4 regions of the Bradyrhizobium sp. USDA 4504 genome follow, and region 1 is predicted to be linked to each of the others. Evidence: predicted binding sites of a transcription regulator. Region 1 holds the regulator's gene; each other region holds the start of a gene.
The links. The regulator PhoB, encoded in region 1, activates phosphate uptake and scavenging genes when phosphate is short. The targets are predictions, from matches to a motif close to TGTCATNNANCTGTCAT.
Positions count from the first base shown of each region.

Region 2: ACVMB1_RS17425 (Orn/Lys/Arg family decarboxylase) is a predicted target of PhoB. The motif match lies at 3,678-3,694, and genes of this name have one in related genera.
Region 3: ACVMB1_RS19305 (UDP-2,3-diacylglucosamine diphosphatase) is a predicted target of PhoB. The motif match lies at 5,417-5,433, and genes of this name have one in related genera.
Region 4: ugpB (sn-glycerol-3-phosphate ABC transporter substrate-binding protein UgpB) is a predicted target of PhoB. The motif match lies at 4,452-4,468, and genes of this name have one in related genera.

Region 1 covers NZ_JBSSGV010000001.1:6,462,836-6,470,385, forward strand. Annotated here, with positions in the region: gene apaG (Co2+/Mg2+ efflux protein ApaG) at 1-227, shown strand, start outside; gene ACVMB1_RS30400 (Hsp33 family molecular chaperone) at 337-1,338, opposite strand; gene argF (ornithine carbamoyltransferase) at 1,560-2,486, opposite strand; gene ACVMB1_RS30410 (aspartate aminotransferase family protein) at 2,486-3,694, opposite strand; gene ACVMB1_RS30415 (GcrA family cell cycle regulator) at 4,182-4,694, shown strand; gene phoB (phosphate regulon transcriptional regulator PhoB) at 4,935-5,645, opposite strand; gene phoU (phosphate signaling complex protein PhoU) at 5,791-6,507, opposite strand; gene pstB (phosphate ABC transporter ATP-binding protein PstB) at 6,614-7,432, opposite strand; gene pstA (phosphate ABC transporter permease PstA) at 7,429-7,550, opposite strand, start outside.
Region 2 covers NZ_JBSSGV010000001.1:3,730,375-3,737,924, forward strand. Annotated here, with positions in the region: gene ACVMB1_RS17405 (adenylate/guanylate cyclase domain-containing protein) at 1-1,011, shown strand, start outside; gene ACVMB1_RS17410 (ester cyclase) at 1,040-1,426, opposite strand; gene ACVMB1_RS17415 (tetratricopeptide repeat protein) at 1,684-2,280, shown strand; gene ACVMB1_RS17420 (DJ-1/PfpI family protein) at 2,481-3,632, shown strand; gene ACVMB1_RS17425 (Orn/Lys/Arg family decarboxylase) at 3,739-6,096, shown strand; gene ACVMB1_RS17430 (GNAT family N-acetyltransferase) at 6,115-6,675, shown strand; gene ACVMB1_RS17435 (IS4 family transposase) at 6,896-7,550, opposite strand, start outside.
Region 3 covers NZ_JBSSGV010000001.1:4,107,807-4,115,356, forward strand. Annotated here, with positions in the region: gene ACVMB1_RS19285 (MFS transporter) at 1-943, opposite strand, end outside; gene ACVMB1_RS19290 (hypothetical protein) at 1,019-2,311, shown strand; gene ACVMB1_RS19295 (threonine/serine dehydratase) at 2,449-3,438, opposite strand; partial or broken gene ACVMB1_RS19300 (glycosyltransferase family 4 protein) at 3,495-4,584, opposite strand; gene ACVMB1_RS19305 (UDP-2,3-diacylglucosamine diphosphatase) at 4,581-5,393, opposite strand; gene thiD (bifunctional hydroxymethylpyrimidine kinase/phosphomethylpyrimidine kinase) at 5,698-6,495, opposite strand; gene ACVMB1_RS19315 (Lrp/AsnC ligand binding domain-containing protein) at 6,691-6,936, shown strand; gene ACVMB1_RS19320 (c-type cytochrome) at 7,058-7,550, opposite strand, start outside.
Region 4 covers NZ_JBSSGV010000001.1:7,330,751-7,338,300, forward strand. Annotated here, with positions in the region: gene ACVMB1_RS34395 (sn-glycerol-3-phosphate import ATP-binding protein UgpC) at 111-1,193, opposite strand; gene ugpE (sn-glycerol-3-phosphate ABC transporter permease UgpE) at 1,193-2,041, opposite strand; gene ugpA (sn-glycerol-3-phosphate ABC transporter permease UgpA) at 2,041-2,922, opposite strand; gene ugpB (sn-glycerol-3-phosphate ABC transporter substrate-binding protein UgpB) at 3,080-4,396, opposite strand; gene ACVMB1_RS34415 (CaiB/BaiF CoA transferase family protein) at 4,687-5,892, opposite strand; gene ACVMB1_RS34420 (organic hydroperoxide resistance protein) at 6,082-6,507, opposite strand; gene ACVMB1_RS34425 (MarR family winged helix-turn-helix transcriptional regulator) at 6,664-7,125, shown strand; gene ACVMB1_RS34430 (GIY-YIG nuclease family protein) at 7,182-7,373, opposite strand; tRNA gene ACVMB1_RS34435 (tRNA-Ala) at 7,528-7,550, opposite strand, start outside.

The sequences.
Region 1 (7,550 bases):
CCGGCCGCCGCCAGGAGGTGCGCGGCGAGGGCGTGGTCGGCGAGCAGCCGGTGCTCGCGCCCGGCGAACGCTTCGAATACACCAGCGGCGTGCCGCTGCCGACCGCCTCCGGATTCATGACCGGCAGCTATCAGATGGTCACCGAAGCCGGCGAGCGCTTCGACATCGACGTGCCGACATTTTCGCTGGACAGCCCGAGCCCGGGCGGCAAAAGGGTGCTGAACTGACGCCTGCGTAGCCCGGATGGAGCGAAGCGCAATCCGGGGCAGGTGCATCCGCGGTTGGAGCGGCCCCGGATTTCGCTGCGCTTCATCCGGGCTACGATGACGAACGCGTCTACTCCACGCCGGCTTCCTGCGGAGTGAATTCATACACCGACGAGCAGAACTCGCAGGTCACGACGACCTTGCCGTCCTTGACCATCTCGGCGCGGTCGTTCGGCGCAAAGCTCTTCAGCATCGACGACACCGCGTCGCGCGAGCAGGAGCACTGCGCGCGCAGCGTTTGCGGGTTGAAGACACGCACGCCACGTTCGTGGAACAGGCGATAGAGCAGCCGCTCGCCGGACAGATCGGGATCGATCAGCTCGACGTCCTCGACGGTCGAGATCAGCGACTGGCCCTCGACCCAGGCGTCATCGTCCGGCACGCTATGCGTGGCCGTGCCTTCCGGCGCATCGCCGGGATGCAGATCGGCCTGCTTGGCGCGCTCGGGCGCCTTGGGCAGGAATTGCAGCAGGATGCCGCCGGCACGCCAGTGCAGCTTGCCGCCCTCGCCGCCGCGCATCTCCTCGCCGACCGCAAGCCGCACCCGCGTCGGAATCTGCTCCGAGCGCAGGAAATATTCGTGGGCCGCCTCTTCCAGGCCGCCGCCGTCGAGCGCGACCAGTCCCTGGTAGCGGCTGGTGTTGGAGCCCTGATCGATGGTCATCGCAAGGTGGCCCTTGCCGAGCAGCTCGCCCGAGCTCTGGCCATTCTTGAGGCGCGATGCGTCGTAGCGCGCATAGGCGCGCAGCCGGTCGGGCGCCTGGAAATCCACGATCAGGAGCGAGACCGGACCTTCGGTCCGGGTCTGCAGGATGAAGCGGCCCTCGAACTTGACCGACGAGCCGAGCAGCGTGGTCAGCACGATCGCCTCGCCGAGCAGCTTGCCGACCGCGGGCGGATAATCGTGCTTGTGCAGGATCTCGTCGAGCGCGGGGCCGAGCCGGGTCAGCCGGCCGCGCAGGTCCAGCGCGCCGACCTCGAATGCCAGCACGGCATCGTCGACCGGAACCGCTGAGGGCGCGCGAACCGGCGCCTCGGGCGTGATTTTGATGTCGGGGGATTGTGAAACCATGGCGCTCTATCTGGGGTCTCGGACCATGAAATAAAGGGGTTCACTAACGCGGATGTTTCCGTCGTCCCTGCGAAAGCATGCGAAAGCAGGGACCCATAACCACCGATGTGAGTTGCTTGCATCAAGCTGGTGCCCCAGCCTTCGCAACGATTGACAGCGATGGTTATGGGTCCGGGGTCGCGCTTCGCTTGCCCGGGACGACAACGCTTACTGATCTCCGACTACGCGACCGCGTCGAAACACCAGGCCAGAATGCCCTTCTGCGCATGCAGGCGGTTTTCCGCCTCGTCGAACACCACGGATTGCGGCCCGTCGATCACCTCGTCGGTGACCTCCTCGCCGCGATGCGCGGGCAGGCAGTGCATGAACAGTGCGTCCGGCTTGGCGAGCGACATCAGCTTGGCATTGACCTGATAGGGCCGCAGCACGTTGTGGCGGTGCTCGCCCTCCTTGTCGCCCATCGACACCCAGGTGTCGGTGACGACGCAGTCGGCGCCGCGCACGGCGGCTTCCGGATCGGTGCCGAGCATGATCGGCGCGCCGGTCGCCTTGATCCAGTCGCGCATCGGCTTCTTCGGCGACAGCTCCGGCGGGGTCGCAACATTGAGCTGGAACTTGAACCGCTCGGCGGCATGCGCCCAGGAGGCCAGCACGTTGTTGTCGTCGCCGGTCCAGGCCACGGTCTTGCCCTCGATCGAGCCGCGGTTTTCCTCATAGGTCATGAGGTCGGCCATCACCTGGCAGGGATGCGAACGCCGGGTCAGGCCGTTGATGACGGGAACGGTGGCGTGAGCCGCGAGCTCGAGCAGCGCGTCATGGTTGAGGATGCGGATCATGATCGCATCGACATAGCGCGACAGCACGCGCGCGGTGTCGGCGATGGTCTCGCCGCGGCCGAGCTGCATCTCGGCGCCGGTCAGCATGATGGATTCACCGCCGAGCTGGCGCATGCCCACGTCGAACGACACCCTTGTGCGGGTCGACGGGCGCTCGAAGATCATCGCCAGCGTCTTGCCTTCGAGCGGCTTCCTGCCCTTCTCATGCGCCTTCAGCTTCGCCTTCATGGCGGCTCCGGCGGACAGCATGTTGCGCAGTTCGCCGAGCGGCAGCTCGTTGATATCGAGGAAGTGACGGACCGGCTTGCTCATTATCCAGCCGCCTTCTTCGGCTGCGCCACCGACAATGTCGCGCAGGCGCGCTCGAGCGCGGTGATCGACTGGTCGATCTCGGACTCGGTCACGATCAGCGGCGCCAGGAACCGCACCACATTGTCGCCTGCGCCGACGGTGAGCAGCTTCTCGCTGCGCAGCGCTGCGATCAGGTCGCCCGACGGCACCACGGCCTTGACGCCGATCAACAGCCCCTCGCCGCGTACCTCCGACAGCACGCCGGGATAGCGGTCGACGACGGAGGCGAGCTTCTGCTTGAGCAGCAGCGACATCTTCTGCACATGCTCGAAGAAGCCGGGTTTCAGCATGACGTCGAGCACGGCATTGGCGGCGGCGACCGCGAGCGGATTGCCGCCGAAGGTCGAGCCGTGCGAGCCGGGCGCCATGCCGGCCGCGGCCTGCGCGGTCGCCAGCACCGCGCCGATCGGGAAACCGCCCCCGAGCGCCTTGGCCAGCGACATCACGTCCGGCGTGACGCCGGTGCGCTTGTAGGCGAACAGCTCGCCGGTTCGGCCCATGCCGGTCTGCACCTCGTCGAAGGCGAGCAGCAGGCCGTGCTCGTCGCACAGCGCGCGCAGTGCCTTGAAGAACGCCTGTGGCGCCGAGCGCACGCCGCCCTCGCCCTGCACCGGCTCGATCAGGATGCCGGCGGTGTGCGGACCGATCGCCTTCTTCACCGCGTCGATGTCGCCATGCGGCACCTGGTCGAAGCCGTCCATCGGCGGGCCGAAGCCCTCGAGATATTTCGCCGAGCCGGTCGCCGCCAGCGTGCCCAGCGTGCGGCCGTGGAAGGCGCCCTCGAAGGTGATGATGCGGTAGCGCTCGCCATGGCCCTTGGAGAAGTGATAGTGGCGGACCAGCTTGATCACGCCCTCCATCGCTTCCGCGCCGGAATTGCAGAAGAACACGAAGTCGGCAAAGCTCTGCTCGCACAGCCGCGCGGCAAGCACCTCGCCGTCCGGGCTCTTGAACAGGTTCGACATGTGCCAGAGCTTGGTCGCCTGTTCCTGCAGCGCCTTGACGAGATGCGGATGCGCGTGCCCGAGCGCGTTGACCGCGACGCCCGAGGTGAAATCGAGATAGCGGTCGCCGTTGGTTGCGATCAGCCAGGCGCCCTCACCGCGCTCGAAACCGAGATCGACCCTGGCGAAGACGGGGAGCAGATGCGACGTGGCAGCGTTGGTCATGACGATCACTGACGGTTTTTAAGCCGACAATTGCCGCGCGCCTTGACGCCAGCGCAGCAACGGCCAGCTTCGGAAAACAAAACGGCCGCCTTTGCGGGCGGCACGTGGCGGGCATTCTATGCTGCGGTCGGTAAGTGTCAATCGCCACGAAGTGGCCTTCCTGCAATGCGAAACGAGCGCAATCCGGAGCATTCCGGTGCGGTGGAAAAGCCTCATCGCGATGCTTAACTGTGTGGGAACATGTGGACGCACGACCGCGGACTCTTGCGCCAGAGTCACGCCATATTGTAGCGTTTGGCCTGTCGGGTACGACATCTCGTGCGGCGGTACTGGACCCTCTAAGTAGCCTTTGTGTCTCGCGTAAACGTTCGGGCGCAACACCGTGCCCGGCGAGGGCTAAGGGATTCTGGCCGCAGGGATATTTGTCCAGATTGGCTCGCAGCGCCGCTCCAATGATTGGCCGGCGCTACGCGAAGGGAAGAATGCGATGACTGTATTGACCTGGTCCGACGATCGCGTCGAGCAGCTGAAGAAGCTCTGGGAGTCCGGCCTGTCGGCCAGCCAGATCGCGGCGGAACTTGGCAATGTGACGCGAAACGCCGTGATCGGCAAAGTGCATCGGCTCGGCCTCTCCGGCCGCGCCAAGGCACCCTCCACGGCCGCGCCGCGGCAGCGCAAGGCCCGCCCCGCCCAGCACATGATGCGGGTGGCGCGCCCGGTCTCGCGCGGCAACACCGCGCTGGCGCACGCCTTCGAGGCCGAGATGGAGCCCGATCCGATCTCCTACGACAATGTGGTGCCGATGAGCCAGCGGCTGTCGCTGCTCGAGCTCAACGAGGCCACCTGTCACTGGCCGGTCGGCGATCCCTCGAGCCCGGAATTCTTCTTCTGCGGCGGCAAAGCGCTCGGCGGCCTGCCCTATTGCGCGCATCACTCGCGCGTCGCCTACCAGCCCGCCGCCGATCGCCGCCGGCCGTCGGCGAAACCGCAGATCAAGTGAGCACTCGGGAAAACGACGGAAGACCTCAAAGACAAATCCCCGCGAAAGCGGGGATTTTTTTGTGTGACCCAGCCCGGCTATATCACCAGCGTCGTCCCGGCGCAGGCCGGGACCCATAACCACGAATGGGTGTTGTTAGAAAGCCGTCTGGCCGCGTGCCGATTGCGCTGGCCGCAGCGTATGGGTCCCGGGTTTCGCCGGGACGACGCCGTGTTGCGGTTTATGAATGCCGCATGGCCGTTACGGCTGCGGCTCGGCCTTGGCAAAGCGGTCGTCGAGCGCGTAGCCGGCGCCGCGCACAGTGCGGATCGGATCCTGCTCGCGGCCCGGATTGAGCAGCTTGCGCAGGCGGCCGATATGCACGTCGACGGTGCGCTCATCGATGTAGATGTCGCGGCCCCAGACGCTGTCGAGCAATTGCTCGCGGCTGAACACGCGGCCGGGATGCTCAAGGAAGAATTCGAGCAGGCGATACTCGGTCGGCCCGAGATCGATCGGACGGCCCGAGCGCGCCACGCGGCGCTTCTCGCGGTCGAGCTCGATGTCGCCGTAGGTCAGCACGGTCGCAAGCCGCTCCGGGCTGGCGCGGCGCAACAGGCCCTTCACCCGCGCCAGCAGCTCCGGCACCGAGAACGGCTTGACGATGTAATCGTCCGCGCCGGTGGCAAGCCCGCGCACGCGCTCGCTTTCCTCGCCGCGCGCGGTCAGCATGATGATCGGAAGCTGCTTGGTCTCGGGCCGCGCCCGCAGGCGGCGGCACAGTTCGATGCCGGACAGGCCCGGCAGCATCCAGTCCAGCACCACGAGGTCGGGAACGCGCTCCTTCAGCCTTGTATCCGCATCGTCGCCGCGCCCCACCGTCTCGACATCGTAGCCTTCCGCATCGAGATTGTAGCGCAACAGCGTCGTCAGCGCTTCCTCGTCTTCGACTACCAGAATGCGTGCGCTCATCGGTTTAAGTTCTTTCTCTGTGGTGATCCGTTGCCCAGACGCAAACCGAAACGCTTACTTCCTTGAGCATAGTCCCCGCGGAAACGATTTGTCGCGAGGATCATCCAGTTTCGCTCTTGCCGGTTCCGTGCTTGCCGATCATGCCTCAGTTGCCCGGCACCGTGGTGGCAAAAGTGGTCATGTCGCCCTTCGGGCGCTTGTCGGTGATCTGCTGGCCCTCGATCATGTAGAACACGGTCTCGGCGATATTGGTGGCGTGATCGCCGATCCGCTCGATGTTCTTGGCGCAGAACATCAGATGGATGCAGAACGAGATGTTGCGCGGATCTTCCATCATGTAGGTGAGCAGTTCGCGGAACAGCGAGGTGCAGATCGCATCGACCTCCTCGTCGCCCTTCCAGACGTTCATCGCCGCCGGCAGGTCGTGCGCGGCATAGGCGTCGAGCACCGACTTGACCTGCGACAGCACGAGGTCGGTCATGTGCTCGAGGCCGCGGATCAGCTTCAGCGGCTGGAAATCGCTCTCCAGCGCCGCGACGCGCTTGCCCATGTTCTTGGCGAGGTCGCCGATCCGCTCGAGGTCGGTGGCGACGCGCATCGCGCTGACGATCTCACGCAGATCGATCGCCATCGGCTGGCGGCGGGCGATCGTCAGCACCGCCCGCTCTTCGATGTTGCGCTGCAGATTGTCGATCTCGATGTCGGCGGCGACCACGCGCTTGCCGAGCGCGACGTCGCGACGGATCAGCGCGTCGACCGACTCGGTAATCATCCGTTCGACCAGGCCGCCCATCTCGGCGACCAGGCGAGTCAACTCCTGCAGGTCGCTGTCGAATGCCTTGGCGGTATGTTCAGAAGCCATCGCTTGTCTCCCTCAACCATGATCCCGGGGATCATGGTTTCGTGTCCTGAATTTTAGCATGACCTGATCGGAAAACCGGTTTCCACTTTTCCGGATCATGCGCCGGTCAACCGAACCGGCCGGTGATGTAGTCCTGGGTGCGCCGATCGCTCGGTGAGGTGAATATCTTGTTGGTGTCGTCGAACTCGATCAGCTCGCCGAGATACATGAAGGCGGTCTTATCGGAGACGCGCGCCGCCTGCTGCATGTTGTGGGTGACGATCGCGATCGTGTAGTCCTCGGAGAGCTCCTGGATCAGCTCCTCGACCTTGGCGGTCGAGATCGGGTCGAGCGCCGAGCACGGCTCGTCGAACAGGATCACCTCGGGACGCACCGCCACGGTGCGCGCGATGCACAGGCGCTGCTGCTGGCCGCCGGAGAGCGACAGGCCGGAGGCGTTCAGCTTGTCCTTGACCTCGTTCCACAGCGCGCCGCCGCGCAGCGCCTTCTCGACCCGGTCGTCCATCTCGGACTTCGAGATCTTCTCATAGAGGCGGATGCCGAAGGCGATGTTCTCGTAGATCGTCATCGGGAACGGCGTCGGCTTCTGGAACACCATGCCGACCCGCGCGCGCAGCAAGTTGAGGTCGAGCTTGGGGTCGAGAATGTTGGTCTGGTCCAGCATCAGCTGGCCGACCGCGCGCTGACCCGGATACAGGTCGTACATCCGGTTGAAAATGCGCAGCAGGGTCGACTTGCCGCAGCCGGACGGGCCGATGAACGCCGTGACGCGGTTGGTGCCGAGCGCCAGGTTGATGTTCTTCAGCGCGTGGTGCTCGCCGTAATAGAAGTTGAGGTTGCGCACCGTGACTTTCGGCGGCGCTTCCGGCAGCGGAACCTGGGGAATGTGGCCTGCGGCAGTCGTGGAGACGGAAAGCTCGGTCATTTTGCGGCCCTTTCGGCACCAAGGATACGCGCGCCGATATTCAACGCGAGCACGGTGAATGTGATGAGCAGCGCGCCGCTCCACGCCAGCTCTTTCCAGTAGGCGTAGGGGCTCTGCA
Region 2 (7,550 bases), 2.7 Mb from region 1:
ACCCGCGAGGTCGAGGCCGGCCGCCTCGACGGCGCCATCACCATCACGACCCAGGACGAGATCGGCCAGCTGTCGGCCGCCTTCAACCGCATGATCGAGACGCTGCGGCACAACCAGCGCATCCGCGAGACGTTTGGCCGCTACATCAATCCGCGGATCGCCGAGGGCCTGCTCGAACAGCCCGCGATCGCCGCGACCGAAGGACAGCGCCGCGTCATGACGGTGATGTTCTGCGACATGAAGGGCTTCACCAGCCTGAGCGAGGGCGTGACGCCGAGCGGCCTCGTCAAGATCATGAACCTCTACCTGTCGACGATGTCGGCGCCGGTCCATGCGCATCGCGGCATCATCGACAAATATATCGGCGACGCCATCATGGCCTATTGGGGCGCGCCCTTCGTCGAGGAGGCCGAGCAGACCCATCTGGCCGCGCTTGCCGCCATCGACATGATCGGCCAGGTCAACCAGCTGCGCAAGGATCTGCCGGAACTGCTCGGCGTCCGCGTGATTCCGGCCGATTGCGACATCCGGATCGGGATCGCCACCGGCGAGGCCCTGGTCGGCAGCATCGGCTCCGAGTTCATGATGAGCTACACCGTGCTCGGCGACACCGTGAACCTCGCCTCGCGGCTGGAAGGCGCCAACAAGTTCTACGGCAGCCGCAGCCTGATCTCGGAGGCCACCGCCGCGGCCTGCGCCGCAACCATCGAGCTGCGCGAGATCGACCGCCTCGTGGTGATGGGGCAGACCCAGCCGGTCGCGGTGTTCGAGATCCTCGGCAAGAAGGACGAACTGACGCCGGCGCAGACCGAGTTGCGGCAGCGTTACGCGGATGGTCTCGCCGCCTATCGCGAGCGCCGCTGGGATGACGCCGAGCAAGCCTTCGCCGCGGCGCTGGCGGCGGCGCCCGGCGACGGCCCGTCGATCGCCATGAAGGCGCGCGTCGCAGCGTTCAGGCAAGATCCGCCGGCGGCCGATTGGGACGGCGCCTGGCATCCGGAGCGGAAGTAGCGGCGTCACGCTCATCCAGGCTCCGCCGCTACAGCTGGGCCTCGATCGCAACCTTGTCGATCACCGACCAGACCTGCACGATCTTCCCGTCGCGGAATTCATAGAACACGTTTTCGGCAAACGAGACGCGCTTGCCGTTGACGCCGAGACCGAGGAACGCGCCCTTCGGCGAACAGTCGAACGCCAGCCGGCTCGCGACGTTGGACGCATCCGACACCAGCAGAACGATGTTGAAGCGAAGGTCCGGGATGTCGCGAAAGTCCCCTTCCAGCATCGCGCGATAGCCGGATAACCCGAGCCGCCGGCCGTTGTGGCACACATCCTCGTCAACGAACTGACCGAGTTGCGGCCAGTCCTGGCGATTCAAACAGGCAATGTAGTTCCGGTAGATCTCGGCGAGGTCCGTTTTCATCATCGATCGTCCTCCTTGCCGCGGGTCCAGATGGCCATTGAGCATCTGAGTGCGATTCTAACACCGATGTCAGTTTCGACTCCGATGTCCGATGGCGCGAACGAAACACTCAGCCAGCGTGCACGTGAAAGCGCGACGTCCCGAAGAGACAGTGCGATTGCCGCTTCGGCAAACAATTTCTCAAACCGCGCGGAATGTCTCGCGCGATCGGGAGTTAGTGCTTCAGGTCAATAACTGTCCTTGTCAAATCGGAGGCGTACATGATCAAGTCACCGATGATGCTTGCGGCATTCCTGACAGCGCCGATCATTCTGTTCCCACCGCAGACCGCCGTCGCGGCTGGCGGAGGTGGCGGCGGTGGTGGTGGTGGCGACCCATACGGGTCGAGCTACGGCACTCCCGCGCCGTCCTATCCCCAGCAGAAGGACAGAAAGACCACGCACAAGGTCAAGAAGCCCTTCAAGCAGTCCGGCTTCGAAGACCCGGCGTTCCGCGACGGCTATCGCGCAGCCTATGCGACAATCTACGAACGCAACGACTACGCCGCCGCGATCGATCAGTTGCACGCACTCGGCCGCGATGATCAGCCGAACGTCGCGAACCTGATTGGCTACTCCTATCGCAAGCTCGGCGACTACAAGCAATCGCAGGTCTGGTACGAACGTGCGCTCAAGGCCGATCCGAACCACGTCCTGACGTGGAACTACTACGGCCTGTGGCAGATCGAACAGGGAAACCGCGACCAGGCGCAGTATCATCTGCAGCGGATCGCCGAGATCTGTGGCACCGAATGCGAAGAGTATCGGACGCTGGCGGCGGCACTGGAAAAGCCGCCGGGTACGAACCTCGTCTACTGAGCGCGTCGCGTAGCCCGCATGAGCGGAGCGACATGCGGGGAAGGACCGCCCCGGATGTCGCTGTCGCTTGTCCGGGCTATGCCTGTGAGCCGCGTTGTTCGCGTGTCCGTTTTTGCGGGAATTTCGCCGTTTTGGTCGACGTGACCAGCGAGTAGCTTGCGTGCCGGGCGACGCACGCGGATATTCTGAGATCGATCATCATGACCTGGCGGCTTCTCGCGTGGAGCGGCATCGCCGTTGCCGCGCTGGTTCCAATCATCGGCGGCATCTGGCTCTTCACCCTGCCCGCCGCATCGGCGTTCCGCGTTCCGCCGCCGATCGCGACGCAAGAGCACGACGCGATGCTCGCGGCGCTGAAGCCGCCGAAGCGGTCGCGCCCGCTGATCGCGATACCCGGCATCAACGACATGACCGAGACCACCGACTATCTGATGCCCTACGGCATCCTCAAGCGCGCCGATGTTGCCGATGTCGTCACGCTGGCGACGGGACCCGGTCCAGTCGCGCTGTTCCCGGTGCTGAAGGTCGAGCCTGATGCGACCATCGCCGCATTCGATGCCGCACATGGCGACGGCGCCGACTACGTTATCGTGCCGGCGATGAGCCGCGACGACGATCCGGCGGTCATGCAATGGGTCCGGCAGCAGGCGGAGAAAGGCGCCGTGATCGTCGCCGTCTGCGCCGGCGCCAAGGTGCTCGCCTCGACCGGCCTGCTCGACGGCAGGCGCGCCACCACGCACTGGTTTTACCTGAAGAACTGGCGCAGCAAACATCCTGAGATCCGCTATGTCGCCGACCGCCGCATCGTGGTCGACCACGGCGTCGCGACGACGACCGGGATTTCGGCCTCGATGCCGATGTCGCTGACCCTGATCGAGGCGATCGCCGGCCGTACCAGGGCTGAGGCCGTCGCGCGCGAGATCGGCCTGCCCGGCTGGGACGCGCGGCATGACAGCAACGCCTTCAAGTTCACGCGTCCCTTCGCGCTGACCGCCATCCGGAACACGCTGGCGTTCTGGAACCGGGAACAGCTCGGCCTCGCGCTTGCCCCCGGCGTCGACGAGGTCTCGCTGGCGCTGGTCGCCGACAGCTGGTCGCGCACCTACCGCTCGCATGCCGTGACCTTCGCCGCGACCGACGACGTCGTCACGACCCGCAACGGCCTGCGCGTCTATCCGCAAGTCGTGGCGCCGGATTGGTCCGCAGATCGTCTGCTGCCCGCGGTCGGCACCGCGCCGCCCGCGCAGGCGCTCGACCGGGCGCTTGCCGGGATCGAGACACGCTATGGCCGTGATACGGCCGATTTCGTCGTCGCGCAGCTCGAATATCCACGGGCTGACGCCGTGCAGTGAGGGATTGCGTCCCCAACAACGTATTCGATCCCCCATCCGCCCCATTGTCATCTGCCTGTCATGAATTGTGCCGACACGTCAGCGCCGGACCAGTTCGGGGACACGCATGGACTATTTCAAACGCTTCAACTTCCTGTTCGCTGCGCCGGTGTTCGAGGCCGACGACCTCGAGGGCATCCGCTTCAACCAGATCATCGCCGAGATCGAGCGCTCCGGCTTCGAGGTGGTTCGCGCCCGCAAGCTGGAGGATGCCGAGATCGCGGTGCAGACCGACGCCGCGATCGGCTGCATGGTGGTCGATTGGGGCAAGAAGGGACTTGAGGGCAAGACCGCGGCGCTGATCAACCTGATGCGCCGGCGCGGCCTCGACTTCCCGATCATCCTGTTGATCCGGCGCAAGCGGTTCGAGGACCTGCCGGTCGAGGTGCTCGATTTCATCGACGGCTACGTGTTCCTGTCCGAGGAAACCCCGCCCTTCATCGCCAAGAACCTGATCTCCAGGCTGAAGCAATATGCCGAGAATTTGAAGACGCCGTTCTTCGGCGCCCTGGTCGACTATGCCGAGGAAGGCAACCAGCTCTGGACCTGCCCGGGCCACAATGGCGGCGTGTTCTACAGCCGCAGCCCAATCGGACGGGTGTTCGTCGAACACCTTGGCGAAGCGGTGTTCCGCGACGACCTCGACAATTCCGTGCTCGACCTCGGCGACCTCCTCACCCACGAAGGGCCGGCGCTGCGGGCGCAGAAGGAGGCGGCCCGGATCTTCGGCGCTGAAAAGACGTATTTCGTGCTCAACGGCACCTCGACCTCCAACAAGGTCGCGCTCGGCTCGCTGGTCACCGACGGCGACCTCGTGCTGTTCGACCGCAACAACCACAAGGCCGCGCATCACGGCGCGCTTTTGATCGGCGGCGGCATCCCGGTCTACGTGCCGACGGTGCGCAACGCCTGGGGCCTGATCGGGCCGATGCGCTGGGACCTGCTCGACGAGGGCACGCTGCGCGACCACATCCGCAAGCACCCGCTGGTCAAGGACGAGAACGCCTGGAAGAAGGAGCGTCCGTTCCGGGTCGCCGTGGTCGAGCAGTGTACCTATGACGGCACCATCCACTCGGCCGAGATGATCCTCAAGCGGATCGGCCATCTCTGCGACTACATCCTGTTCGACGAGGCCTGGGCCGGCTTCATGAAATTCCACCCGATCTATGCCGGCCGCTTCGCCATGGGACTGTCCGATCTCGGCCCCGAGGCGCCCGGCATCATTGCGACCCAATCGACCCACAAGCAGCTCGCGAGCTTCTCGCAGGCCTCGCAGATCCACATCCGCGACCGCCACATCAAGGGCCAGAAGCGCCGGGTCGAGCATCGCCGCTTCAACGAAAGCTTCATGCAGCACGCCTCGACGTCGCCGTTCTACCCGCTGTTCGCCTCGCTCGATGTCGGCGCGCAGATGATGAAGGGCCGCTCCGGCGAAGTCTTGTGGGACGACACGATCCGGCTCGGCATCGAGCTGCGCAAGAAGATCCGCGCCGTGAAGCGCGAGTTCGAGGAGAAGGAGACGCGCCCCGAGCGGCGCTGGTTCTTCGAGCCGTTCGTGCCGGATCGCGTGAAGATCCCCGACGTCGCGCGCGAGAACGGCGTGCACAATGTCGCCTGGGAGACGATCTCGACCGATCAGCTCGCGACCAATCCGTCCTACTGGCAGCTCAGTCCCGGCGAGACCTGGCACGGCTTTCCCGAGCTGACCGCGGGCTTCGCGATGACCGACCCGAACAAGCTCACATTGCTGACGCCGGGCTTCGATCACGCCACCGGCGCCTATGCCGATCACGGCATCCCCGCGCCGGTGGTGGCGCAATATCTGCGCGAGAACCAGATCGTCGCCGAGAAGAACGACCTCAACTCGCTGCTGTTCCTGCTGACGCCCGGCGTCGAGGCCAGCAAGGCCGGCACACTGGTGTCGGGGCTCGTCGCCTTCAAGAAGCTGCACGACGACAACGCGCTGATCGAGGACGTCATCCCCGAATTCTTCCGCCGTCGCCCGCAACGCTACACCGGGGTGCGGCTGCGCGACCTCTGCGGCGACATGCACCGCTTCTTCCGCGACGGCGGCGTCAGCACGCTGCAGGCCAGGCAATTCCTGCCCGAGCACCTGCCCGAGATCGCGATGTCGCCGCGCCAGGCCGCACAATATCTCATCCGCAACGATGTCGACTATCTGCCGATCGACCAGATCTTCGGCCGCGTCGCCGCGACGCCGTTCGTGGTCTACCCGCCCGGCATCGCCACCATCGTGCCCGGCGAGCGGCTGTCGGAACGCAGCAAGCCAATGATCGATTACCTGAAGATGTTCGAGGCGAGCTTCAATGCGTTCCCGGGCTTCGAGGTCGAGGTCCAGGGCATCTACAAGGAGATCGACGACTCCGGCCGTGTCCGCTTCTACACCTATGTCGTGTCCGAATAGGCGAACGGACGCAACACAATGGAGAATGATCACAAGATCACCGTCCGTCCTTCCCGCGACAGCGACGTCGACGCCATGCTGTCGATCTACCGCCAACATATCCGCCGCGGCGTCGAGGAAAGCGTCGACGACAGCGGCACGCCGGAGCCCGACGATCTGCGCGACCGCCGCAAGAATCTGCGCAACACCCGCCTGCCCCACCTCGTCGCAATCTGTGACGGCGAGGTGGTTGGCTATGCCTATGTCGTGCTGTTCCGCAAGCGTCCGGCCTACCGCTACACGGTGAAGCATTCGATCTATGTGCATCACCGCTTCACCGGCCAGCGCGTCGGCGGCCGGCTGCTGCAGGAGCTGATCGACACCTGCGCCGCCGCCGGCTTCCGCCAGATGATCGGCTACATCGACAGCGACAACGCCGCCTCGCTCGCGCTGCACGACCGCTTCGGCTTCGCCCGCGTCGGGCATTTGCCCGGTGTCGCCTATCGGTATGGCCGCTGGTCCGACACCGTGATGGTGCAGCGCTCCCTCGCCGCCGGCGCCACCGCCCCACCGCCCCCCGCGCCGCTGTCGCGACGGTGATGGGCACGACACTTTCCATTCGTCGTCCCGGCGAAGGCCCATAGGCGCTAAGATAGTTTGATCATAGTCTGATAGTGGCGCTTATGTCTGGGTGGCTCGCGTAGATGTCGCCGGAGAGCGTGACTGGCTCTGCAGAGTAGAGCGATTGCGGGCTGTGGAATGATCGCTTGCCGTAGCGAAGCGACGAGCTGGCGCAGCAGACGCCACGTCACTGGGTGGGTCAGGCGGCGTCGGCCAAGCGGGGAGAGTCTTCGAGTTCGTCGACGAGCGGCTCGAGCAATAGAATGATCAGCAGATGAGCGAGGATATGGGGTCTGGCGGACCGCTCGTCGGTTCCGGGAGGTCCCTTCAGGCCAATCAGGCTTTTCAGCCGCTTGAAGCCGAGCTCAATGCGCCATCGCAGCCGATAGAGGGCGAGGATATCTGCAGTCGTGAAGTCCTCTGGCCTGAGTGAGGTCACCAGGATCACCCAATCTGCGGCGTCAAGTGTTTGCCTGGAGAGCTGATGACCTCCCTTTTGTGCAGTCCGGCGCGCCTTGCGTCGCGCAGCCGCAGCAGCTTGCGCCGGCTTCTTCGCGGCAACCAGACGCACTGCGAGCGGCGGCGCACCTGACTTGCGCTTTATCCAAATCGGCCGATCGATCAGGCCACGCGCCGAGGCGTTGCGCAGTTCGGCAGTGAGGTCAACAAGATTACCTTCGGCATCGAGCCAGCGCGCGCTCTTCCAGCCGGCCCGGATCACGAAGTCCGCATCGGCATCGACGAGATGCGCCATGCGCTCCGGTTGCAGATAGGCGCGATCGGCAAGACGGATCTCACCGGCAACCGCCGGTATCCGATCCAGCGTCTCGCCCGCTCGCTGATCGGTCAGTTCG
Region 3 (7,550 bases), 2.4 Mb from region 1:
GGCCGAAGCTCAGTCCATGTCCGAGCTGCACAACTGCAAGCACCGCAAGCGGCGGGTCCTGCGCGGTGATCGCCCAGCGCGCCGCGGCACTGGCGGCCGCGATCATCACCAGCACAGCCGACGGCAGCGTGAAGCGCGGCGAGGCCGCAAACAGCACGATCTCGGCGATCACGCCGAGCACCCAGAGACACGCGATCGTCAGGCCGCTGAAGCCGGCCTGCTGCCAAGCAATCGATGCGAAGATATAATAGGCGCCGTGGCTGCCCTGGATCAGCGCCGAGGAGACGATGATAGCGAGGAAGGTGGGATTACGCAGCAGTTTTGGCGCGCCGGCCGCAGGTGTGGCGGCTGCCACCGGGCGGCCCAGCGGCCGCAGCGTCAACCCGACCAGCGCGCCGAGCACCGTCACGGCCGTGATGATCCAGATCAGGTCGACCTCCGCGACATAGCGGAGCAGGAAGCCGCTCAGCAGCGCGCTGACCGCGAAGGCGGCCGAGCCCCAGAGCCGCAGCGGTCCGTAGCTGAGGCCGAATTGCCTGACGCCGCGCAGCGCATAGGCGTCTGTGAGCGGCACCATTGGCGTCCAGACGCAGCAGGTCAGCGCATAGATCGCCAGCAGCACGAACGGCTGGTGCTGGGTGCCGATCACGGCAAAACCGAACGCCGTAGCGAATCCGGTGGCGATGATCGCCCCGCGCAGCATCTGGCGCCGCTCCGCCGCCGCGGTGACCAGCGGCAGCACGGTGAAGCGCGTCACCGGCGGCACCGCGGTGATGATGCCGATCCAGGTGGCGTCGATGCCGACCGCCTTCAGCCACACCGTGAAAAACGGCAGATGAACCCCGGTCATGCCGAACAGCGTGGCATAGAATGCCGCTAGGCTGCGCGCGAATCGCCGCGATGCAATCCTTGCTGCAATGGGGATTTGTGATTCGGAAGACATCAATTCAATTGCGATTCGCGCGATATCGTGGTGATCGTTAGCGTAACGCGCAATGATTTGCGCGGAGAGATTGTGATGGCCGAAGAAGCATTCGCCCTGTCGCCGATATCCGCCCGCGCGGCCCTGCCGAGCGAGGAGGACTATGCCGCGATCAGCGCGGCCTTCATGGAGACCTCGCGGGGCCGCTGGTTCCTCGGCGAATACGCCAAGCGCAACCGCAATGCCGATACCCGCATGGTGCTCGATGCCGTGGCGCGGATCGAGGAAAGCCTCAGCGCGCAGCGGCAAGCCGCCGCGGCGGCGATCAGGGACGAGCAGCTGGCGCAGGCGCTGGCCGCCCTGCGCGGCGCGATCGAAGCCACCCAGGCCTCAGCCATCGCCGCGCTCGAGGGCATCAGCTTCGAGCAGAGCCTCGCGCCGGTGCGCAAGGGCGTGCGGGTGATCAGGGAGATCTCCTGGCGGCTGCGCGAGATCGGCAATGACGGCCGGATCTGCGACATCATCGATTCGCAGGTCAGCGCGATCGAGGCCGGCGCCGCCGAGGTCTCGATGAACGACGCCAAGGCCGTGCTGGATGCCGCCTTCGCGGCGCTGGCCCGCCGCCTCAGCGAGTTCGATCCGGACAAGGCGGCGACGCCTGCGGCCGAGCCTGCTGTGGCCGAGGCGCCGGTTGCGGAGCCGCCGGCGGCGGCCTCCGCGCCGCCACCGGTGGCCGACGGTGCAGCCCTCGATATGGCCGCTACGCCGCCAGCGCCGCCTCAGGAGGCCGCTATGGCGCGGATCGTCGAAGCCGCGATTCCCGCCGCTGCGCCCGGCACTGAGGCCGCTACGGCCGTCACGCCACAGCCGAGCGAAGCCTGGCTCAAGGCTGAAGCCGCGCTGGCCGAAGCCGAAGCCGCGGAACTCGCCCGCGTCACCGACGAAACGGCGGCCGACGCCCATGACGACGCGGTGCTCGACCTGATCGCGATGGAGATGGGCGCGCCCGATCCGATCGACGAAGAGGCGATCGCGGAGGAAATGCGCGCCGCCGAGGAGATGCGCGTCGCTGAGGCGATGGCCGCCGAGCCCAAAATGGTTGCGCCGGCCATTCAGCCCGAGCCTGCACCGGCGCCCGCGCCGAAGGTCGAGGTCAGGGCCGAAGTCAAGATCGAGCCGGTGGCTGTGGCGCCGATTGCCGAAACTCTGGTGATGCCGCCGCCTCTCCGGCCCGCCGTTGAGCCTGCCCCTGCTCCCGCAGCGGAGATCTCACTTGGCTCGACCATCATCGCCAGCGGCCTGCTGAAAAGGCCGACTGTTGCGGCCAACGACCCGCTCGCGCCAATCCGACGCATGAGCCAGGCCGAGAAGATCGCGTTCTTCTCGTAACCTCGACTGTTCATATCCTGTCATTGCCGGGCTTGACCCGCGCACGACGACTGGCGCGAAGCATTCATGTCCCATGGACCGCGCACGCAACGTGAGCCAGCTCATGTACCGCGGCAGCATCTGTGCCTAACCCGGTGTCAGGCAACCAGTTTCGCGAACAGGTCGGCGTCGACATTGCCGCCCGACAGCACGATGACGACGTTCTTGCCCTTGGCATCGATCCGCCCGGCGAGCAGCGCCGCGAGTCCGACCGCGCCGCCGGGCTCGACCACGAGCTTGAGCTCGCGGTAGGCAAAGGCGACGGCGGCGCCGACCTCGTCGTCGGAGGCGCTGACGCCATTCGCGAGCAGCTTGCTGTTGATGGCGAAGGTCAGTTCGCCCGGCATCATCGCCATCAGCGCATCGCAGATGGTGCGCGGCGCAACCGCATGCGCCTCGCGATGGCCGACCTTGAGCGAAAGGGCATGATCGTCATAGCCCGCGGGCTCGGCGACGATCACCTGGGCCTGCGGATATTTCGCCTTCACCGCGGTCGCAACGCCCGCGATCAATCCGCCACCCGAAGCTGGCGCGACCACGATGTCGGGCGTCAGTCCGAGCGCAGCCATGTCCTCGGCGATCTCGCGGCCGGCGGTGCCCTGGCCCGCGATCACGAAGGGATCGTCGTAGGGGCGCACCAAGGTCGCGCCGCGCTTGCCGGCAATGCCGTTGGCGATCGCCTCGCGGTCGTCGCGATCGCGGTCGTAGAGCACGACTTCGGCGCCATAGGATTTGGTGCGCTCGCGCTTGGTGATCGGCGAGTCCGCGGGCATCACGATGGTCGCCTGCATGTTGAGGATCTTGGCCGCCGCGGCGACGCCCTGGGCGTGGTTGCCCGAGGAGAACGCGACGACGCCGCCGCTCCGCTTGTCCTGCGGGATCGAGGCGAGCTTGTTGAAAGCGCCGCGAAACTTGAACGATCCGGTCCGCTGCAGCATTTCGGGCTTGAGGAAAACCTTGCTGCCGACGCGTTCGTTGAGAACCGGGAAGGTCAGGAGCGGCGTGCGCACCGCGAACGGCGCGACCACCCTCGCGGCGGCATCGATGTCCGCGGCAGCGACGGGTGGATTGAGAACGGTGTCCGTCATTCGCGATTTGTATCGCGGCGCCGGGCTGGCGGGCAAGACGCTTTAGCGTGACCTGACTAGCGTGAGGTCGGCTGGGTCGCCGGCAGCGCCACAAAATGGTGCTCTTCGGCACCGAATTCGAGCGCCTCCCCCTCGCCGTCCGGCGGCGCGGGGCGGACGTTCATGCAGCGATCGATGAACACCCGGGCCGACGCCTGCCAGGTGTGGAGCGCGGCAAAGTCGACGCAGGCCTGCCGCGGGATGCTGAGCGCCCCCAGGCAGGCATGGCGCAGATCTTCGTCGAGCACGCCGACCGGCGCCGCGCCGATCACGTCGCGGGGACCGGTGACCGGAAAAGCGGCAACCGGCAGGCCGCTCGCCAATGCTTCAAGCAGCACCAGACCAAACGTATCGGTACGGCTCGGGAAAACGAACACATCGGCCGCGGCGTAGATCTCAGCCAATTCTTCCCCATGACGAGCACCGAGGAACACGGCGTCCGGATATTTCCGCTCCAGCGCCGCCCGCGCCGGGCCGTCGCCGACCACGACCTTGGTTCCCGGCAGATCGAGATCGAGGAAGGCCGCGAGATTCTTCTCCATCGCCACCCGGCCGACGCTGAGATAGACCGGCTGCGGCAGGCAGAGATCGACGTCGCGCGGATGGAACAGTGAGGTATCGACGCCGCGCGACCACAGCACCACGTTGCGGAAGCCGCGCTGACGCAACTCGGCCGCCAGCGCCGGGGTCGCCGCCATCACCGCCCGGCTCGGCCGGTGGAACCAGCGCAATGCGCGCCACACCCAGGCTTCCGGGACAGGCGTCCGCGCCGAGACGTATTCGGGGAAGCGGGTATGGAAGCTCGTCGTGAACGGCAGGCCGCGCTTGCGGCAATAGCGGCGCACCGCAAGCCCGATCGGGCCCTCGGTCGCGATATGGATGCTGTCGGGCCTCGCCGCCTCGATCAGACTTGCGACCTTGGCCCGGTAGGGCAGCGCCAGCCGGAGATCGCGATAGCTCGGCATCGAAGGTGCGGAACTCGTCCGGCGTCAGGAAGCTCACCTCGACGCCGAGCGATTTCGCCGCCTGTGCCATCATGGTCAGCGTGCGGACAACCCCGTTGACCTGGGGATGCCACGCATCGGTCGCGACCAAGATATGCGTCATGCAGCGCGTGCCGTCACTCGCGGAACCGGCGCGATCCGGCGCACCGGGTCGGTCCAGGTGATGATCTCGAAATGGCCGTCCTCGTGCTCGGCGAGCGCGGTGCAGCTCTCCACCCAGTCGCCGCAATTCATGTAGCGGATGCCGTGCTCGTCATGAATCGTCGCATAGTGGATGTGGCCGCAGATCACGCCGTCGCAGCCGTGGCGCCGCGCCTCGCCGGCGAGCGTCGCCTCGAACGCGCCGATATAGTTCACCGCCTTCTTGACCTTCAGCTTGGCCCATTGCGACAGCGACCAGTACGGCACGCCGAACATCTTGCGGAAGAAGTTGACGAAGCGATTCATCTGGATCGCGAAATCGTAGGCCTTGTCGCCGAGATGGGCGAGCCAGCGCGCGTTCTGCACCACGAGATCGAAAATGTCGCCGTGGATCACGAGGTAGCGCTTGCCGTCGGCGCCGGTGTGAACGGTGTTCTCCACCACGTCGATGCCGCCGAAATGCGTGCCGTAGTATTTGCGCAGGAACTCGTCGTGGTTGCCCGGGACGTAGATCACCTTGGCGCCCTTGCGCGCCTTGCGCAGCATCTTCTGCACGAAATCATTATGGGTCTGCGGCCAGTACCAGTTCGACTTCAGCGCCCAGCCGTCGACGATATCACCAACGAGGTAGATCGTGTCGGCATCGTGAGAACGGAGGAAGTCGAGGAGGCGGTCGGCTTGCGAACCGCGGGCTCCGAGATGGACATCGGAGATAAACAAAGTGCGAAAGTGCCGCTCGGGACTTTCTTCACTCAAGGAGTCACTTCCCATGCCTGTGCACCTAACAGATTCCTGTGACAAGGCGATGACGATCCCCGCGACCCAAGGCCCCACAAACAGTTAACGAGAATCAGCAGTACGCCGCTTCTCTGCGGATAACAGCAGCGTGCGACAATCTGGCGACATCGGCGGTCGCGGCTGTGGGGAAGAGGCGTTGTGTTGCCTGCACAGCGCGATGGAACAACGCGCGGTGCGTAGCCCGGATGAAGCGCAGCGCAATCCGGGGGACCGTTTCAGCGGTTGGCGCTTTCCCGGATTTCGCTGCGCTTCATCCGGGCTACAGAGCTACGAAGCTTCAGTAGTACTTGTGGAAGTGATGCACCGGCCCATGGCCGTGGCCGACGGCGAAGCGATCGGCTTCGGCGATCGCCTGCGTGATCCAGGCCTTGGCGTTGCGCACGGAGGTCTCCATGCTCTCGCCCCTCGCGAGCCCTGCTGCGATTGCCGAGGACAGCGAGCAGCCGGTGCCATGCGTATTGGCGGTCGCAATCCGCGGCGCAGCCAGCGCGATGCTGTGCTCGGCGTCGATCAGATAGTCGATGCTCTCGGCGCCGTGCCCATGGCCGCCCTTGACCAGCACCGCGCGACATCCCATTGCCAGCAATCGCTTGCCTTGTCGCTCGACGTCGGCCTCGCTTGAGGCAACCGGCTCGTTCAAGAGCGCCGCCGCTTCCGGCAGGTTCGGCGTGATCAGCGAGGCCAGCGGAAACAGCAGGACCTTCAGCGCATCGACCGCCTCGGCGGCAAGCAGCCGATCACCGGAGGTTGCGACCATCACCGGATCGAGCACGACATGGCGCGGCGCCCAGCGCCTCAGCCCATCGGCGATCACAGCGATCGTGTCGGCCTGTGCCACCATGCCGATCTTGACCGCGCCGACCTCGAGGTCGGAGAACACCGCATCGATCTGGGCGGTGACGAATGACGCGGGCACCGGATGGATGCCGCTGACCCCCGTGGTGTTCTGCGCGGTCAGCGCCGTGATCGCGGAGGCGCCATAGACCCCGAGCGCGGCAAAGCTCTTGAGGTCGGCCTGGATGCCCGCCCCGCCCGAGGAGTCCGAGCCGGCAATGGTGAGCGCGACAGGCGTCATCTTGCAGCACCGGCGGTTGATACGAATGAGACCATCACGAACAAGACCATGGCCTGTCCTAGCCCGGCCGCCGATCGGCAGCAAGTTCGCCTGACTTTACCGCAAGTTGGCCTCACCTTGACCCCCTGCCTCGCCCCCTTGCCTTGGCCGCCCGTTTTGGGCCTATAGTCGCGGAAATCCCCGGAGACGACTTTGATGGTTCCTTTCTTCGTCCAGATCAAATGCAAGCTCGGCCAGTCCTACACCGTCGCCAACGCACTGGCGGAGGCTGAGATTGCGTCCGAGATCTATTCCACCGCGGGCAACTACGACCTCCTGGTCAAGTTCTACGTCGACCACGACACCGACATCGGCCATTTCATCAACGAGAAGGTTCAGGTGATCCCGGGCATCCAGGACACCCTCACGATCATCACCTTCAAGGCGTTCGGCGCGAAGTAGGACGCGCCCGCGAGAGCATGATGAGATTAGGTCGAGCTTGAACGGCGTCGAAAGTTCACCTCTCCCTTGGGAGAGGTGAACCGAAACCGCGGCGAGCCGGTTCAACCAAACCCATCCCGCTTTACAATTCCTTCTCCTTCTTGACCGGCTTCGGCGGTCCCTCGACCGGCGGCAGCGACTTGATGTACTCGGCAATCGCGTCGCGGTCGGACGACGACAGTCGCGAGGTGTTGCGGATCACGCGCACCATCGACCCACCGGCCGAGTCGCCGTCCGGCGTCTGGCCGCTCTCGAGGAAATAGGCGATATCCTTCACACTCCAGTCCGAGATCCCCCTCGGCGTGATGTTGGGCACCCAGCCTTCGCCCTCCGGATTCGGACCACCGGCGAAGCGCTGCGCGGTGACGATGCCGCCGAGGACATTGCGCGGGCTGTGGCACTCGGCGCAATGGCCGAAGCTGTTGACGAGATAGGCGCCGCGGTACCAATGCGCCGAGCGGCTTGCATCCGCGATGAACGGCTTGCCGTTCATGAACAGGAATTTCCAGACCCCGACATTGCGCCTGATGTTGAAGGGAAACGGCAAATCGTGGTCGCGCACCTTGCCGGCGACC
Region 4 (7,550 bases), 870 kb from region 1:
CCGTCTGGCCTCCGGTCAGTGAGGGATATGGGGGCGATCTGGATAGCGTTCAAGCAGCCCCGAAACCAGCCTAAACGCCCGCAACATGGGGGTAAATTCTTCCCGATCGGTTACTCCCCGACGCGCTTGCGGCCATCGGCGGTAAAGAGATGCAGCTTGTCGCGGGGGGCGACGGCCCGGATCCGCTCGCCGATGGCGGGACCCGAGACGCCGGGAACCCGGACGATCACCTCACCGGGCGGCAGCTCGCCCGGATTGGCGGCAACGCCCTGCTCCTCGCGCTGGCGGCTGCCGTAGACGAAGGTCTCGGCGCCGACATGCTCGATCGCCTCGACCGTAAGGCCAAGCGCGACGCCGCCGGATGCGGTCTCGCTCGAGATCACGAAATCCTCCGGCCGGATCCCGACAATGCCGGCGCCGTCGGCGCCCGTGATCTGGGACTTCAGCTCGTCCGCGCGCAGCGGCATCAGGTTCATCGGCGGGGCGCCGATGAAGGAGGCGACGAAGGTGGTCGCCGGCTTCTGGTAGATGTCCAGCGGATTACCGATCTGCTCGACCTGGCCGCCGTTCATGACGACGAGGATGTCGGCGAGCGTCATCGCCTCGAGCTGGTCGTGGGTGACGTAGATCGATGTGGTGTTGAGCCGGCGCTGCAGCTTGCGGATCTCGACCCGCATCGCGATGCGCAACTTGGCGTCGAGGTTCGACAGCGGCTCGTCGAACAGGAACACTTTTGGCTGGCGCACGATGGCGCGGCCCATCGCGACGCGCTGGCGCTGGCCGCCGGAAAGCTGGCGCGGCTTGCGCTCCAGCATCGGCGAGAGCTCGAGGACGCGCGCGGCTTCCTCGACGCGGGTCTTGATCTCGGCCTCGGCCATGCCGCGGTTGCGCAGGCCGTAGGCCATGTTGTTGTAGACGCTCATATGCGGATAGAGCGCGTAGTTCTGGAACACCATCGCGATGTCGCGATCAGCAGGCTCGACCTGGTTCACGACGCGGCCGCCGATGTCGATCTCGCCGCCGGTGATGGTCTCGAGCCCCGCGACCATGCGGAGCAGCGTGGACTTGCCGCAGCCGGATGGGCCGACCAGCACGCAGAACTGGCCGTCGCCGACGTCGACATCGACACCCTTGATGGCCTCGAAGCCGCCGGGATAGGTCTTGCGGACGCTGCGCAGCGTGACGTTAGCCATTACTTTTCCGTCTCCACCAATCCGCGCACGAACAGTTTCTGCATCACGACGACGACGAACACCGGCGGCAGCATCGCGAGCAACGCGGTCGCCATCACGATCGGCCATTCGGTCAGCGCGTCCGTCGTCGTGATCATCTTGCGGATGCCGACCTGGATGGTCTGCATGTCGTCGCGCGTGGTGATCAACAGCGGCCAGAGGTACTGATTCCAGCCGAGGATGAAGAGGATCACGAACAGCGCGGCCATGTTGGTGCGCGACAGCGGCAGCAGCGTATCCCAGAAGAAGCGGAACGGGCCTGCGCCGTCGATCCGCGAAGCCTCCAGCAATTCATCCGGCACGGTCATGAAGAACTGGCGGAACAGCAGCGTCGCGGTGGCCGACGCAATCAGCGGCAGCGACAGGCCGGCATAGCTGTCGAGCAGATGCAGATCGGCGACGATCTTGTAGGTCGGATAGATGCGTACCTCGACCGGCAGCATCAACGTGATGAAGATGATCCAGAAGATCGCCATCCGGAACGGAAACCGGAAATACACGATCGCGTAGGCCGAGATGATCGAGATCGCGATTTTGCCGACCGCGATCAAGAGCGCCATGACCAGCGAGTTCAGCATCATGTGGAGCACCGGCTCGCGGGTCGAGCCGCTCGTGCCGACAAACAGCGTCTGGTAGTAGGTCTGGAGGAAATGGCCGCCGGGCAGCAGCGACATCTGGCCGTTGGCGATCACGGCATTGTCCTGGGTCGAGGCGACCAGCGCGAGATAGACCGGGAAGGCGACGATCGCGATCCCGATCCACAGGATGGCGTGAGCCAGATAGCGCTGGAAGCCTTCCTCCTCGACCATCAGTAGGTCACCTTGCGTTCGACGAAGCGGAACTGGATCGCCGTCAGCATGACGACGATGACCATCAGGATGACCGACTGCGCCGCCGACGAGCCGAGATTGCCGCCGAGCAGGCCGTCCGTATAGACCTTGTAAACCAGCGTCTCGGTCGCCTTGCCGGGACCGCCGCGGGTCATGGTGTCGATGATGCCGAAAGTGTCGAAGAAGGCGTAGACGATGTTGATGACCAAGAGGAAGAAGATGGTCGGCGACAGCAGCGGGAAGATCACGGTCCAGAACCGCCGCATCGGCCGGGCGCCGTCGATCGCGGCGGCCTCGATCACGCTTTTCGGGATGCTCTGCAGCCCGGCGAGGAAGAACAGGAAATTGTAGGAGATCTGCTTCCAGGCCGCGGCGAGGATGATCAGGGCCGCCGCCTGGTCGCCGTCGAGCAGCGGATTCCAGTCGATGCCCATGGCGCGCAGATAGCGCGACAGCACGCCGAGCGAGGGGTGCAGCATGAACACCCAGAGTACGCCGACCACCGGCGGGGCCACCGCATAGGGCCAGATCAGCAGCGTGCGATACAGCGTCGAGCCGCGCAGCGGCCTGTCAGCCATCACCGCGAGCAGCAGCGCGAAGGACAGCGATGAGACCGCGATCGCGAACGAGAACACGAAGGTTCGGACGATCGCCTCGAAATAGGCCGGCTCCTTGAACAGCTCGAGATAGTTCTCGAACCAGACGAAGCTGGTGGAGAGACCGAAGGCGTCCTGCAGCAGGAAGGACTGGATCACCGCCTGCAGGGCCGGCCAGTAGAAAAAGATCAGGACGATCGCGAGTTGCGGGGCAACCAGCGCGTAAGGCAACAGCTTTGATTGGAAAATCGCTTGCTTTTGCATGGGCTCGGAAGAAGGGCAGGCCGCGGATGCGGCCCGCCGGTTGATCGCCCTAAAGCGCGATGAGATGAGGTTGGATCGTCATCGCGCCTTAGCTTGTCGTCTGGGCATGGTGGAAAACCGCTTCGCGCTTGTCCGGTTCATGCCCGAAGGCATCATGTCAGCGGACGGCGGTCTTTTCAAACTGCCGCAGCATCTGGTTGCCGCGCTCGACGGCGGCGTCCAGCGCCTGCTTGGCGGTCTTCTTGCCGGCCAGCGCCTGCTCGATCTCCTCCGACCACATGTCGCGCAGCTGCACCATGTTGCCGAGGCGCAGACCGCGGGAATTCGCGGTCGGCTCCTTGTTGGTGAGCTCGAGCAGCGGGGTCTCGAGATAGGGCTGGTCCTTGTAGAAGCCTTCTTCCTTGGCCTTGGCGTAGGCGGCCTTGGTGATCGGCAGATAACCCGAGGCCTTGTGGATCCAGACCTGGCGGTCGGTGTCCGAGAGGAAGGTCAGGAACTTGGCCACGCCCTTGTATTCCTCTGCCGACTTGCCGCCCATCACCCAGAGCGAGGCGCCGCCGATGATCGAGTTCTGCGGCGCGCCCTTGGCGTCGGGATAATACGGCATCGGCGCCGCGGTGAAGTTGAACTTGGCCTGCGCCTTGACGTTGCCGAAGAACGCCGACGAGGTCAGGTAGATCGGGCATTCGCCCGAGGTGAAGCGGCCTTCGCCGGTGTTGGTGCGGCCGGCATAGTCGTAGGTCTTGTCCTTCTGCAGCTCGACGAGGCTCTCGAGATGCTTGACCTGCAGCGGGCCGTTGAATTCGAGCACGGTGTCGAAGCCGTCGAGGCCGTTGGCCTTGCTGGCGAGCGGCACATTGTGCCAGGCCGAGAGCTGTTCGAGATTGACCCAGGTGACCCACGAGCCGGAGAAGCCGCAGGTGTTATAGCCGGCTGCCTTCAGCTTCTTGGCGTCGTCGAACACTTGCGGCCAGGTCTTGGGAATCTCCGCGATGTTGGCCTTCTTCAGCGCATCGAGATTGATCCACATCACCGTCGACGACGAGTTGAAGGGGAACGACAGCATCTCGCCCTTGGAGGTCGAGTAGTAGCCGGTGATCGCGGGCAGATAGACGCCCGGATCGAACTTCTCGCCGGCGTCGGCCATCAGCTTGTAGACCGGTTTGACGGCGCCGGTGGCGGCCATCATCGTCGCGGTGCCGACCTCGAACACCTGCATGATATGCGGCGCGTTGCCGGCGCGGAACGCGGCGATGCCGGCGTTCATGGTGTCGGCGTAGCCGCCCTTGTAGGTCGGGATCACCTTGTAGTCGGATTGCGAGGCGTTGAAGTCGTTGGCCAGCTTGACGATGACGTCGTTGTTGGCGCCGGTCATCGCGTGCCACCACTGGATCTCGGTCACCGCGAACGCGGGCGACGCGAATGCAAGCGCGGCAGCGGCTGCCGCGGCAGCGCCTAGTCGTCGAAAGAACATCAAAACCCCTCCCAATTGGAACATCATCTTTCGTTGCGCGCGTTATCAGCGCCGGATGACGTTCAAATGACCGTATAAACGAAAGTCATGGTAGGGGGGAAGCCGAAGCGAAGGGAAGCGGTAAAAAAGGCGAAGACCGCAGCCGGCTCCGTGCGGTGCAGCGCCAAACGCGACGTTGCACCGCAGTGTTGATGCGTCGGCCGGTTCGATACGGGCCGACGCTCCAGCTTTGTCCTGACGCGAACCGGTGCGCATCCCGCATCGCGTGCGGGACAGGCTCGAAAACGCCTTTAGCGCTTGCGCTGGGGACCGCAGACCACGCCCTTCTCAACCAGGCCGTTGATCTCGTCCTTCGAGTAGCCGAACTCGCCGAGCACTTCCGCGGCGTGCTGGCTGAACTTCGGCGGCGTCCGGCGCAGGTTCGGCTTGGTGCGTTCGAGGCGGATCGGCGAGGCGACGCCCTTGTACCAATCCTTCTCGATGACGTCGCCGCGATGAATGGTGTGCGGGTTGGTCAGCGCCTGGTCGATCTTCTGCACCGGGCCAGCCGGCAGGCCGGCGGCGAGCAGCCGGTTGCACAGCGGCTCGGCCTCGTGCTGGCTGAACACCGCGGCCAGCTCGACGCGGAGCGCATCGCGGTTGGCGATGCGGTCCTTGTTGCGGGCAAAGCGCGGGTCGGTGCCGAGCTCGGGCTTGCCGATCTCCTTGGCGAGCTTGCGGAAGGTTCCGTCATTGCCGACGCCGATGAAGATGTTGTCGGTCTTGGTCGGGAAGATCGCGTACGGCACGAGGTTGGGATGCTCGTTGCCGGTGAGCGACGGCGGCTTGCCGTGCATGAAGTAGTTCGCGGTGTGCGGATGCATGATCGCGAGCCCGGTCTCGTACAGCGTCGTCTCGATGAACTGGCCGAGCCCCGAGCGCTGCCGCTCCGACAGCGCCATCAGGATGCCGATCGTGGCGTAGAGCCCGGTGGTGATGTCGACCAGCGGCACGCCGATCCGCATCGGGCCGCTCTCCGGCGAGCCGGTCGCCGCGATCATGCCGGTCATCGCCTGGATGATCGCGTCATAGCCGGGATTGCCGCCGCGCGGGCCGTCGGCGCCGAAGCCGGAGATCCGGCAATGCACGAGGCGCGGAAATTTCGCGCGCAGCACGTCGTTGCCGATGCCCCATTTGTCGAGCGTGCCGGGCTTGAAATTCTCGATCAGCACGTCGGCGGTCTCGAGCATCTTCATCAGCACCGCGCGTCCGCCCTCGGAAGCGAGGTCGAGGCCGATCGAGCGCTTGTTGCGGTTGATGCCGACGAAATAGGCCGCGTCTTCTTCGTGGAAGGGAGGACCCCAGTCTCGCACCTCGTCGCCGGCGGGCGGCTCGACCTTGATCACGTCGGCGCCGTGGTCGGCGAGAATCTGGGTGCAATACGGACCGCCGAGCACGCGCGTCAGATCGATCACGCGCAGGCCGGTCATCGCGCCCGTAGCCGCTGGGGTATTCATGGAAGCAACCTTCGCTCAGTTGGGATCAGATAACGAGGGTCCCAGAGCTAACGGTCTTCAGCCGGGGCAGCAATGCTTCCGTCGGCGCAGGCCCATGCAGCAGGCGGCGCATGCGTTCGCCAAGCGAACCAGCCGCTGAAAGAGCAATGGTCCGCCACGTGTTGCGGCGGACCATTGCGTGATGTGGAATTAGACGACGCTCAGCTTGACGTCGACATTGCCACGGGTCGCGTTGGAATAGGGGCACACATGGTGGGCCTTCTCGACCAGCGCTTCGGCATCGTTGCGCGCAAGGCCGGGCAGCGACACCGCGAGCTCGACGGCGAGGCCGAAGCCGCCTTCCGAGCGCGGGCCGATGCCGACCGTCGAGGTCACCGAGGCGTCGGCGGGAACCTTGGGGCCGCCCTGCGAGGCCACGAACTTCATCGCGCCGATGAAGCAGGCGGCATAGCCGGCCGCGAACAGCTGCTCCGGATTGTTGCCGGCGCCGCCGCCGCCACCGAGCTCCTTCGGGGTCGTGAGCTTGACGTCGAGTGCGCCGTCGAGCGTCGCCGCATGGCCGTCGCGGCCGCCGGTTGCCTTGGCGCTGGTCTTGTAGAGCACGTTCACAGACATCGGTGGGTTGGGCTTGAATTCGATGACGTATGTATTGCACGCAAATAGATTGCGCACAATATAAAATATGCGGTCTCACATTTAATTGTTCGCAATTGAATCCGCGGTCCCGTGAGCCCAGAATGACCCGGAAACGAGATGGATTCGATGGGAATCATGGCCAGGAAACCGACGGCCGCGGATCAGGCGCTGCGGCTCGACAATCAGATCTGCTTTGCGGTCTATTCGACCGCGCATGCCTTCAACCGCGTCTACAAGCCGCTGCTCGACCGGCTCGGGCTGACCTATCCGCAGTATCTCGTGATGCTGGCGCTGTGGGAGCGCGACGACGTCGCGGTGAAGGACCTCGGCGAGCGCCTGTTCCTGGATTCCGGCACGCTGACGCCGCTCTTGAAGCGGCTGGAGGCGGCGGAGTTGATCAAACGGACCCGCAGCACCGCGGACGAGCGGGTGGTGCTGATCGCGCTGACGCCGCAGGGCCACGCGCTGCGCGAAAAGGCCAAGGCCGTGCCGCAGTCGATCCTCGCGGCCTCGGACTGCACCGTCGGCGAACTGATGGCGATGAAGGACGAGATCGTCGCGCTGCGCGACCGGCTGAATGCGGTGCTGGGGGAGTAGGGGCGGTCGGGGCGGTTAGAGGCGCTTCTTGGCGAAGGCGCGGCCGGATGCGGACTTCAGATATTTTCAAAAGCGACGGCCTGCTTCTCGTCGCTGAAAGCGACGTAGGTCTTGAGCCGCCACGGTCCAAATTTGGATGTATGGGGCACTTCCCCGGCATTGTGCTTAGCCAGTCTAGCCCGCAGATCGGTAATCCGGACATAGAAGTGCAGGCAATCAAGGCTCTCGAGAATGTAAACGTATTTCATCTGTTCCCCCCAACACACGGCTGATGGGGTGGATGCTAACGCATTCGGATTTCGGAGAGAGCCCGGCTCCGCCCTTTGGGCTACGCCGCGGCAGCCTTCGCTCACTTCGCTACGATGGACTATCCGGGCTTGCCGAGCCGAAGCTCGCGAAGGCTGGTGGAGCCAGGCGGGATCGAA